2 linked regions of the Pleomorphomonas sp. T1.2MG-36 genome follow. The protein of the gene in region 2 interacts with the protein of the main gene of each other region in a pairwise test. Links are inferred from orthologs where the notes say so. Each region holds a gene or a part of one and is shown on either strand. Other genes may lie near its edges.

What was found. The genes of interacting proteins can lie anywhere in the genome.
Region 1: the proteins of recO (region 2) and QQZ18_RS09840 interact in binary tests that used the Escherichia coli proteins (3 or more experiments, as listed by UniProt). The link is inferred for Pleomorphomonas sp. T1.2MG-36 from one-to-one orthologs.

Annotation. Positions count from the first base shown.
Region 1 is NZ_CATNLY010000012.1:630,839-633,550, reverse strand. It holds QQZ18_RS09840 (single-stranded DNA-binding protein), read left to right. Parts: upstream 1-948; coding sequence 949-1,476; downstream 1,477-2,712. Other genes in the region: QQZ18_RS09830 (zinc-dependent alcohol dehydrogenase family protein), read right to left, coding at 2,205-2,712; QQZ18_RS09835 (GNAT family N-acetyltransferase), read left to right, coding at 1,637-2,221; uvrA (excinuclease ABC subunit UvrA), read right to left, coding at 1-519. UniProt on the Escherichia coli protein: Plays an important role in DNA replication, recombination and repair. Binds to ssDNA and to an array of partner proteins to recruit them to their sites of action during DNA metabolism. Acts as a sliding platform that migrates on DNA via reptation.
Region 2 is NZ_CATNLY010000001.1:910,932-916,196, reverse strand. The notes cover bases 1,347-4,198. They hold recO (DNA repair protein RecO), read left to right. Parts: upstream 1,347-2,323; coding sequence 2,324-3,073; downstream 3,074-4,198. Other genes in these bases: QQZ18_RS04245 (AMP-binding protein), read right to left, coding at 3,079-4,198; QQZ18_RS04255 (RecX family transcriptional regulator), read left to right, coding at 1,689-2,312; QQZ18_RS04260 (RlmE family RNA methyltransferase), read left to right, coding at 1,347-1,692. In the rest of the region: QQZ18_RS04265 (Ppx/GppA phosphatase family protein), read left to right, coding at 1-905; more of QQZ18_RS04260, read left to right, coding at 898-1,346; more of QQZ18_RS04245, read right to left, coding at 4,199-4,707; QQZ18_RS04240 (extracellular solute-binding protein), read right to left, coding at 4,748-5,265. UniProt on the Escherichia coli protein: Involved in DNA repair and RecF pathway recombination.

The sequences.
Region 1 (2,712 bases), on a different replicon or contig from region 2:
CTCGCCCTTGCGGCCGCGGATCATCGGCGCCAGCAGATAGAGGCGGGTGCCCTCCGGCAGCTCAAGTGTCCGGTCGACCATCTGGCTGATGGTCTGGCTCTCGATCGGCAGGCCGGTGGCCGGAGAATAGGGAATGCCGACACGTGCGAACAGCAGGCGCATGTAGTCGTAGATTTCGGTGACGGTGCCGACCGTCGAACGCGGGTTGCGCGATGTGGTCTTCTGCTCGATGGAGATGGCCGGCGACAGGCCGTCGATCTGGTCGACGTCCGGCTTCTGCATCATGTCGAGGAACTGGCGGGCGTAGGCCGACAGGCTCTCGACATAGCGGCGCTGGCCCTCGGCGTAGATGGTGTCGAAGGCGAGTGACGACTTGCCCGAGCCGGAGAGGCCGGTCATGACGATCAGGCTGTCGCGCGGCAAATCGACGTCGATGTTCTTGAGGTTGTGTTCGCGCGCGCCGCGCACCGAAAGGGAGCGCCGGGCCTGATCGAAAATGCTGGTCGGCTTGTTCGGCATGTCTGTCGTCGTCCTTGTCGCGTTTCCCGGCGGAGGGCGGGAAGCGGAGTGTCTTGCCCGGGGATCCTGAACCGGGCGGCCAGAGGGCGCGCTAAGCTAGTCCGGGTCTGCTGTCGCATCCTGTCAGGATCGGCCGAGAGCCTGCAAGGCACCGGCGTGCGCGGCAGCCATGCCGCCGGATCCAGCGATGAAACGCGGAAAGCCTCGGAATTCGGTTGCGACATCCTTATGAAACGTCTAGAACGTATCAGGAACACGAAATGGGCGCCAGCCTTTTTCTCACTGTGGAAAAGGATGCGCCGCCGCTGGGGCGGGGTTTCGCAGGGGTGGTGCCGGCGTTAACGTGCGCCTGTGTTGCCGGCAATGGCCCGGCCGGTCCGGCGTGTCAACGCACCGGACCGAAGGTAACGAGTTCGAGGGAAGAAAGCCATGGCAGGCAGCGTCAACAAGGTCATCCTGATCGGCAATCTTGGGCGCGATCCCGAGGTGCGGCGGATGGGGTCGGGCGACGCCGTGGTCAACCTGCGCATTGCCACCTCGGAAAACTGGCGCGACCGCCAGAGCGGCGAGCGCAAGGAGCGCACCGAGTGGCACTCGGTGGTGATCTTCAACGAAAATCTGGCCAAGGTCGCCGAGCAGTATCTGAAGAAGGGCTCCAAGGTTTACATCGAGGGTCAGCTCCAGACGCGCAAGTGGACCGACCAGTCCGGCCAGGAGCGCTACTCCACCGAGGTCGTGCTGCAGCGCTTCCGTGGCGAGCTGACCATTCTCGATAGCCGCGGCGAAGGCGGCGGTCGCAGCGAAGGCGACTTCGGCGACGCCGGTTCGGACTACGGCTCGTCCGGTCCGATGGAGCGCGCTCCTGCCCGTTCGGGTGGCGGCGGTGGTCGCGCACAGGGTGGTGGCGCCCCGGCTTCCAATTTCTCGTCGGATCTCGACGACGACATTCCCTTCTGAGGCAACGGGATGATGCCCGGCCTTCTTTTCCGATCGGACACTGCGGGTTGAGCCGCATCCGGGCCTTGTGGTCCGGGTTCGGCTCGTTCCGACGCATCGTCGACGCGCGGCTGCCCTGACGGCGGCCGTGCGGCATTGTCCTGCAATCGGAAAGAAGACCATGAGTTTTGTCATCCGCAGTGAAACGGCGGCTGATCAAGCCGCTATTGGCGAGCTGACCACCGCTGCCTTCCTGAACGTCGCCCATGCCAACGGCACCGAGGCGGCGATCGTTCGCGATCTACGCGCTGCTGGCGCGCTGGTCCTGTCGCTCGTCGCCGTCGATCCGGCCGGCGAAATCGTCGGACACGCCGGCTTTTCGCCGATCGAGACGGACATGCCCGGCCGCTGGTTCGGTCTGGGACCGCTGTCCGTGGCGCCGGCATGGCAACGGATTGGTGTCGGCTCAGCGCTGGTCCAGGCCGGTCTTGCTCAGCTCACAGAGTTGAAGGCAGCCGGCGTCGTCCTGGTTGGCGAGCCGGCTTACTACGGCCGCTTCGGCTTCGCCGCGCAGCCGGGCCTGTCCTGCCAAGGCGTTCCGGACGTCTATGTCCAGGCGCTTGCCTTTGGAGAGGCGCCGGCGTGGAAGGCGATCGTCTTCCATCCGGCCTTCTTCACCGCCAAAAGCGCATCGGCCGAACGTGGAGGCCGGTCTTCGGACGTTCCGATGCGGTGGCGAGACCGCATCGTCAGCCGAAATCGGTGATGACGTTGATGCCGGTCTCCTGAAAACGGTCCATGCCGATGAGCAGGTCGATCGCCTCGTCGAGTCCGACGTGGCGGTTGACCAGCTTCTGCGGCTGGAGCTTGCCGGCGGCGATCATCGCGAGCATGTCGTCATAGCGCCAGGCTTGCATGCCATGGCTGCCGTAGACTTCGAGCTCCCAGCCGATGATGCGCGCCATTGGAATGGGGGCCTCGACGTCGTCGCCGAGCATCAGGCCGACCTGCACATGGCGTCCACGCCGCTTGAGGCCGAGGATGGAGTTGCGGGCGGTGACCCGGTGACCAAGGGCATCGATCGAAAGATGAGCGCCGCCGCCCGTCAGGTCGCGGATGGCGCCGGCGACGTCCGGTGTTGTCTTGCCGTTGATCACCGCCGTGGCGCCGATGGTCTTGGCAAACTCCAGCTTGTCGTCGGCGATGTCGACGGCGATCACGTCGGCGCCCATCGCCGCGGCGATCATGATGGCGGAC
Region 2 (5,265 bases):
GCGAGGGCATCGGCCGGACCGGCCGCCTCTCCGAGGCGGCGATGGATCGCGCGGTCGAAGCGCTCGCCGTCTGCCGGGGCAAGCTGGCCGACCTCAGGGTCCGCCGCATGCGGCTGATCGCCACCGAGGCCTGCCGGCTGGCCGAGAACGGTCCGCTGTTCCTCGAACGGGTGCGCCGCGAGACCGGCCTCAACCTCGAAATCGTCAGCCGCGAAACCGAGGCTCGACTTGCCGTTGCCGGTTGCGCCACGCTGATCGACCAGCGCTCGCAGGGCGTGCTGCTGTTCGACATCGGCGGCGGTTCGTCGGAACTGGTCTGGCTCGATCTCAGGCGGCGTGGCGAAGCGCGCGGCTTCGCCCTCACGCGGTTCATCAAGAGCTGGACGTCGTTGCCGGTCGGTGTCGTGACGCTCAGCGAGCGGCATGGCGGCCACATGGTGACGCCCGAAGTCTATCGCGACATGGTCGAGGAGGTGGAGGGTCTTCTCGAAGATTTCGAGGGGATGGAAGGCGCCGCCGAACTGGTGGCCTCGGGCGCGGCTCACATGCTGGGCACATCCGGCACGGTGACGACGCTCGCCGGCATCCACCTCGGGCTCAAACGCTACGATCGCCGCCGCGTGGACGGCGTCTGGCTCGATGGCGACGAGGTGGACGACATGATCAACCGGCTGATAGGCATGGGCTACGATCAGCGCGTCGCCAACCCCTGCATCGGGTCCGATCGGGCCGATCTGGTGCTGGCCGGCTGCGCCATTCTGGAGGCTATCCGCCGCAAGTGGCCCTGCCAGCGGCTCCGCGTCGCCGATCGCGGCTTGCGCGAGGGCATTCTGGTCGAACTCATGGCTCGTGACGGCGTCTGGCGCCGCCGGCCTCAGCCCGCAAGGACGGAAGCGCATGTCTGACAAGGGAAAATCCGGTGGGGACAAGCCGGCCGGGCCGGACAAGTCCAAGGGCCCAGACAAGCCCAAAGGCAAAGGGCGAGCCGATACCGGCCTCAAGGTCAAGGTGAAGACGGCGCGCGGCCGCACCGCATCGTCGGTGCGCTGGCTGCAGCGCCAGCTCAACGATCCCTATGTGGTCAAGGCGCGCAAGGAGGGCTGGCGCTCGCGCGCCGCCTTCAAGCTGATCGAGATCGACGAGAAGTACCACCTCCTGAAGCCGGGCAACCGGGTGGTCGATCTCGGCGCCGCGCCGGGCGGCTGGTGCCAAGTGGCGGCCAAGAAGACGGGATCGACGCCGGGCAATCCGCTGGTGGTCGGCATCGACTATCTCGAAATGGATGGCGTGCCGGGCGTGGCGCTGCTGCAGAAGGACTTTCTCGACGAGGATGCGCCCGAGGCGCTGATGGCCGCTCTCGGCGGTCACACGCCCGACGTGGTGCTGTCGGACATGGCGGCGCCGACCACCGGCCACCACAAGACCGACCATCTTCGCACCACCTACCTCTGCGAGGTGGCGGTCGCCTTCGCCGTCGACGTGCTCCGGCCGGGCGGCGCCTTCGTCGCCAAGGTGTTCCGTGGCGGCACCGAGAATGAGCTCCTGGCCACGCTGAAGCAGAATTTCGCGCAGGTCTTCCATTTCAAGCCGCCATCCTCGCGGCAGGAAAGCGTGGAGATGTATGTGGTCGCCAAGGGCTTCAAGGGACGGTCTTCCGCCGAGACGGAGGTGGATGAGGACGCGCAGCCGTGAGCTGCGCCCCTCCCGGCGATGACGGCGATGGTTGGGACCGGATCCCCGACGAGCCGGATGGCTCAATCCGGGCGACGCCGACCGATCCCAGGAAATTGCGCGAGAAGCTGCGCCGCTCGGGCTTTGCCTATCTCCAGCGCTATTCGGCCTCGGAGGCGCACTTCTTCGAACTGATGGAGAAGAAGCTCCGGCGGTGGGAGGCGGCGGGCTATGTGGCGCTCGGCGAAGCCAGCGTCGCTGGCCTCGTGGGGGATCTGACCTCGGAGTTCCGCGAACTGGGCCTTCTCGACGATGCGGGGTTCGCCGCCTCGCGCGTCGCTTCGGCCCGGCGCAAGGGGGCGTCGCGCCTCAAGATCGCTCTTGGTCTTCGGGCCAAGGGCGTCGACGGCAATCTGGCGCGGACGGCCATCGAGGAAGAAGGCACCGACGAGATGGTGGCGGCTCTCCGTTTCTGCCGGCGGCGGCGGATCGGCCCGTGGCGCCGGGGCGAGCGGCCGGATCGGGACGGTCTCAACCGCGAGATCGCCATCTTGGCCCGGCAGGGTTTTGCCACTCAGCTCGGACGTGCCGTCGTGCTACTGTCGCTTGAAGAAGCCGAGGACAAGCTCGGCGCGATTTGAGACTGTCGTCGATGGAATGGGTGTCGGAAGCGCTGTTGATCGGCCTTCGCCCGCATGGGGAAACCAGCGCGGTGATCGAGGTGATGACGCCCGACTTCGGCCGTCATCTCGGCCTCGTCAAGGGCGCCCGTTCCAGACGCCTTCAGCCGGTTCTCCAGACGGGAAACTCGTTGCTGGTCAATTGGCGAGCGCGGCTCGAAACGCATCTCGGCCTGTTCTCCGTCGAGTTGTCGGAGGCGCGGGCGGCGCGGTTGATGGAAAGTGCATCCGGTGTGTTCGGCGTGCAGATCGTCGCCGGCCACTTGAGGCTCCTGGCCGAGCGCGAGGCGCATCCCGGCCTCTACCGGGCGGCGATCGCGCTGCTCGATCATCTCGACGGCCCGCTGCAATCGGCGGCGCTGATCGCCCGCTTCGAGCTGATGCTGCTCGACGAACTGGGCTTCGGGCTCGATCTCTCCTGCTGCGCCGCCACGGGGCGGACCGAGGATCTTCGCTTCGTCAGCCCCAAGTCGGCCCGCGCCGTTTCAGGTGAAGCCGGTGCGCCCTATGCCGATCGCCTGCTGAGGCTGCCCGCCTTCCTGCTGCCGGACGGGGCGGAAACGCCGGACGCCGCCGACGTGGTGGCGGCGCTGAAGCTCACGGGCTTCTTCCTCGACCGGCATGTCGCCGGCCCCCGGGCGATCGATCTGCCGTCGGCGCGAGCCCAGATGCTCGGCAAGCTCGAAGCCGAACGGCGGGAAAGCTCTCCGAATCCCGCCTGATCGGTTCAGGCTACGGCCGACAGAAACAACGCTTCGCGGCGCACCGTGCCGTCGGCGTTGCGGGGAATCTCCGGCACCGACACCAGCGCCGTCGGGCGATCGAGCTTGCCGGCTTCTTCGCCCTCGAGCCAGATCAGCAGCTCGGTCAAGGACGGCCGTTCGCCGCTTTTCGGCACCACGGCGAGGCCGAGGCGGTGGCCCACCGGGCCGGCCTCGATCGGGAAGACGGCCGCATCCTCGACGCCGGGATGGCGCGAGAACAGGGCATCGAGCCGCTTCGGCGATATGGTGATGCCGGCGACGCCGATGGTTTCGCCGAGCGTGCCGGTGATCATCAGGCGTCCGTCGCGTTCCTCGGCGGCGAGGCCGGTGCGCAGGAAGCCATCCGAGGTCACGCCGAGCAGGGCGCTGCGCCGGCCGGATTGCGGTTCGGGCCAGGGTGCGTCGGGAATGAGGGCTCCGCCGAGCAACAGTTCGCCGTCGTCCGCCTTGCGGCTGCGTGCGCCGGCCTTCGCCTTGATCCTGGCCTCGAACAGCACCGGCGCCGCGCTGAGGCCGCCCATGTGCGCCGCGCCCGCTGGGAGGGCCATCGTGCCTCCGGCAGCGTCGCGCGAACGCGGGATGAGGCAGAGACCGCCGAGCGTCAGGAGATCGACGGTGCGAGCCGTCGGGGCAGGGGCGAGACCGGGCCCGACGCCGACCGCCGAGAAGGCGAGGGGACGGTCTAGGCAGGCGGCGAGGGGGGCGGCCATCACCTCCGGCAGCACGATCCGGTCGGCGCCGACGCTTTCCACCGCCTCTGCGAGGCCGGCGAGCGACGTGCCGTGGTGGAATGCGACATGGCCGCCGGACATCAGCGCCGTGGCGATCGAGCCGGCCACCGAGGCCAGGCTGGCCGGATGCATGGTGGAGAGCACCGTTTCCGGCGCCACGACGCCCGCCTCGAGGATGTGTCCGGTGGCGACGGCCACCAGTTGGTTGTGGCTGAAGGGAACGATCAGCAGTTCGTCGTCGGGCGTCCGCGCCATGGAGAGCAGAGCCACGTGGTCGGCCGCCTCGCCGCGCCGCGCCACCTCCGGCGGCTCGCCCAGCGCATCGAGGTCGGCAAGCACTTCGGAGAGGTCGATCAACCCGTCCGGCTGGCCGTCGCCGACGGCGAAGACGAAGCGGATCGCGAAGGTGTCGGCGGCAACGTCGCGCACCAGTTCGCCCGACGGCTCGTTCTCGATCTCCGAGGCGGTGACCATGGCCTTGATCGACGCCGCCTCGATGGCCGCCTCGATCTCCGACTTGGTCCAGTAGACCGGCAGCGGCGCCACCACGAGCCCGGCCTTCAGCGCGGCGAACAAAACGATGGCCGCGTCGGCGCACGGCGGCAGATGGATGCCGAGCACCATGTCCGGCCGCAGGCCGACGGCGGCGAAAAAGGCGGCGAGACCATTGATGCGCTTTTCCGCCTCGGCGAAGCTGTATTTGGCGGACAGGCCGGGCACTGCGCCGACGCCGACATCCTCGAAGACGATCGTCTCGGGCGCCGCGACGGCGGTGCGACGCAGCAGTTCGACGAGCGTCACGTTGCTCCAGACACCGGAGGCGACGTAGGCTTCGGCTCGTTGTTCGGACGTCAGGATCATCGCGCGTTTCCCTGTAAGCGCTGGGTTCCGTTAGGTGGCGTCAGGACTTGGCGTCCGCCCACCAGGCGGACGGCTGAATGCCGGTCAGCGCCGTCGTCTCCGGCCGGTGGACACGCGTCCAGCGAGCGACCAGATCCTCGGGCAGGTGATAGAGCGGTATGCAGTAGAGGCCGGAGATCAGCAGGCGGTCGAGGGCCCGGACGGCCGCCTCGAACTCGGCGCGCCCGGTGGCGGCGAGAAGGGCGTCAATCATCGCGTCGATCGCCTGGCTCGACGCCCCGGCGTAGTTGAAGGTGCCTTCGGTGACCGCCGCCTTCTGCGACCAACGGTTCATCTGTTCGTTGCCGGGCGACAGCGACGCCGTCCAGATCATCTGCAACATGTCGAAGTCGAAGGATTTCTGACGGTCGTAATACTGCGTCGAATCGACGAGCCGCACCGACATGTCGATGCCGACCAGCTTGAGCGTCGCCTGATAGGAGAGGGCGAGACGCTCCTCGTCGGGCACCTTGGCCATGAACTCGAAGGCGAACTGCCGGCCGCCGGCGTCGACCAGCC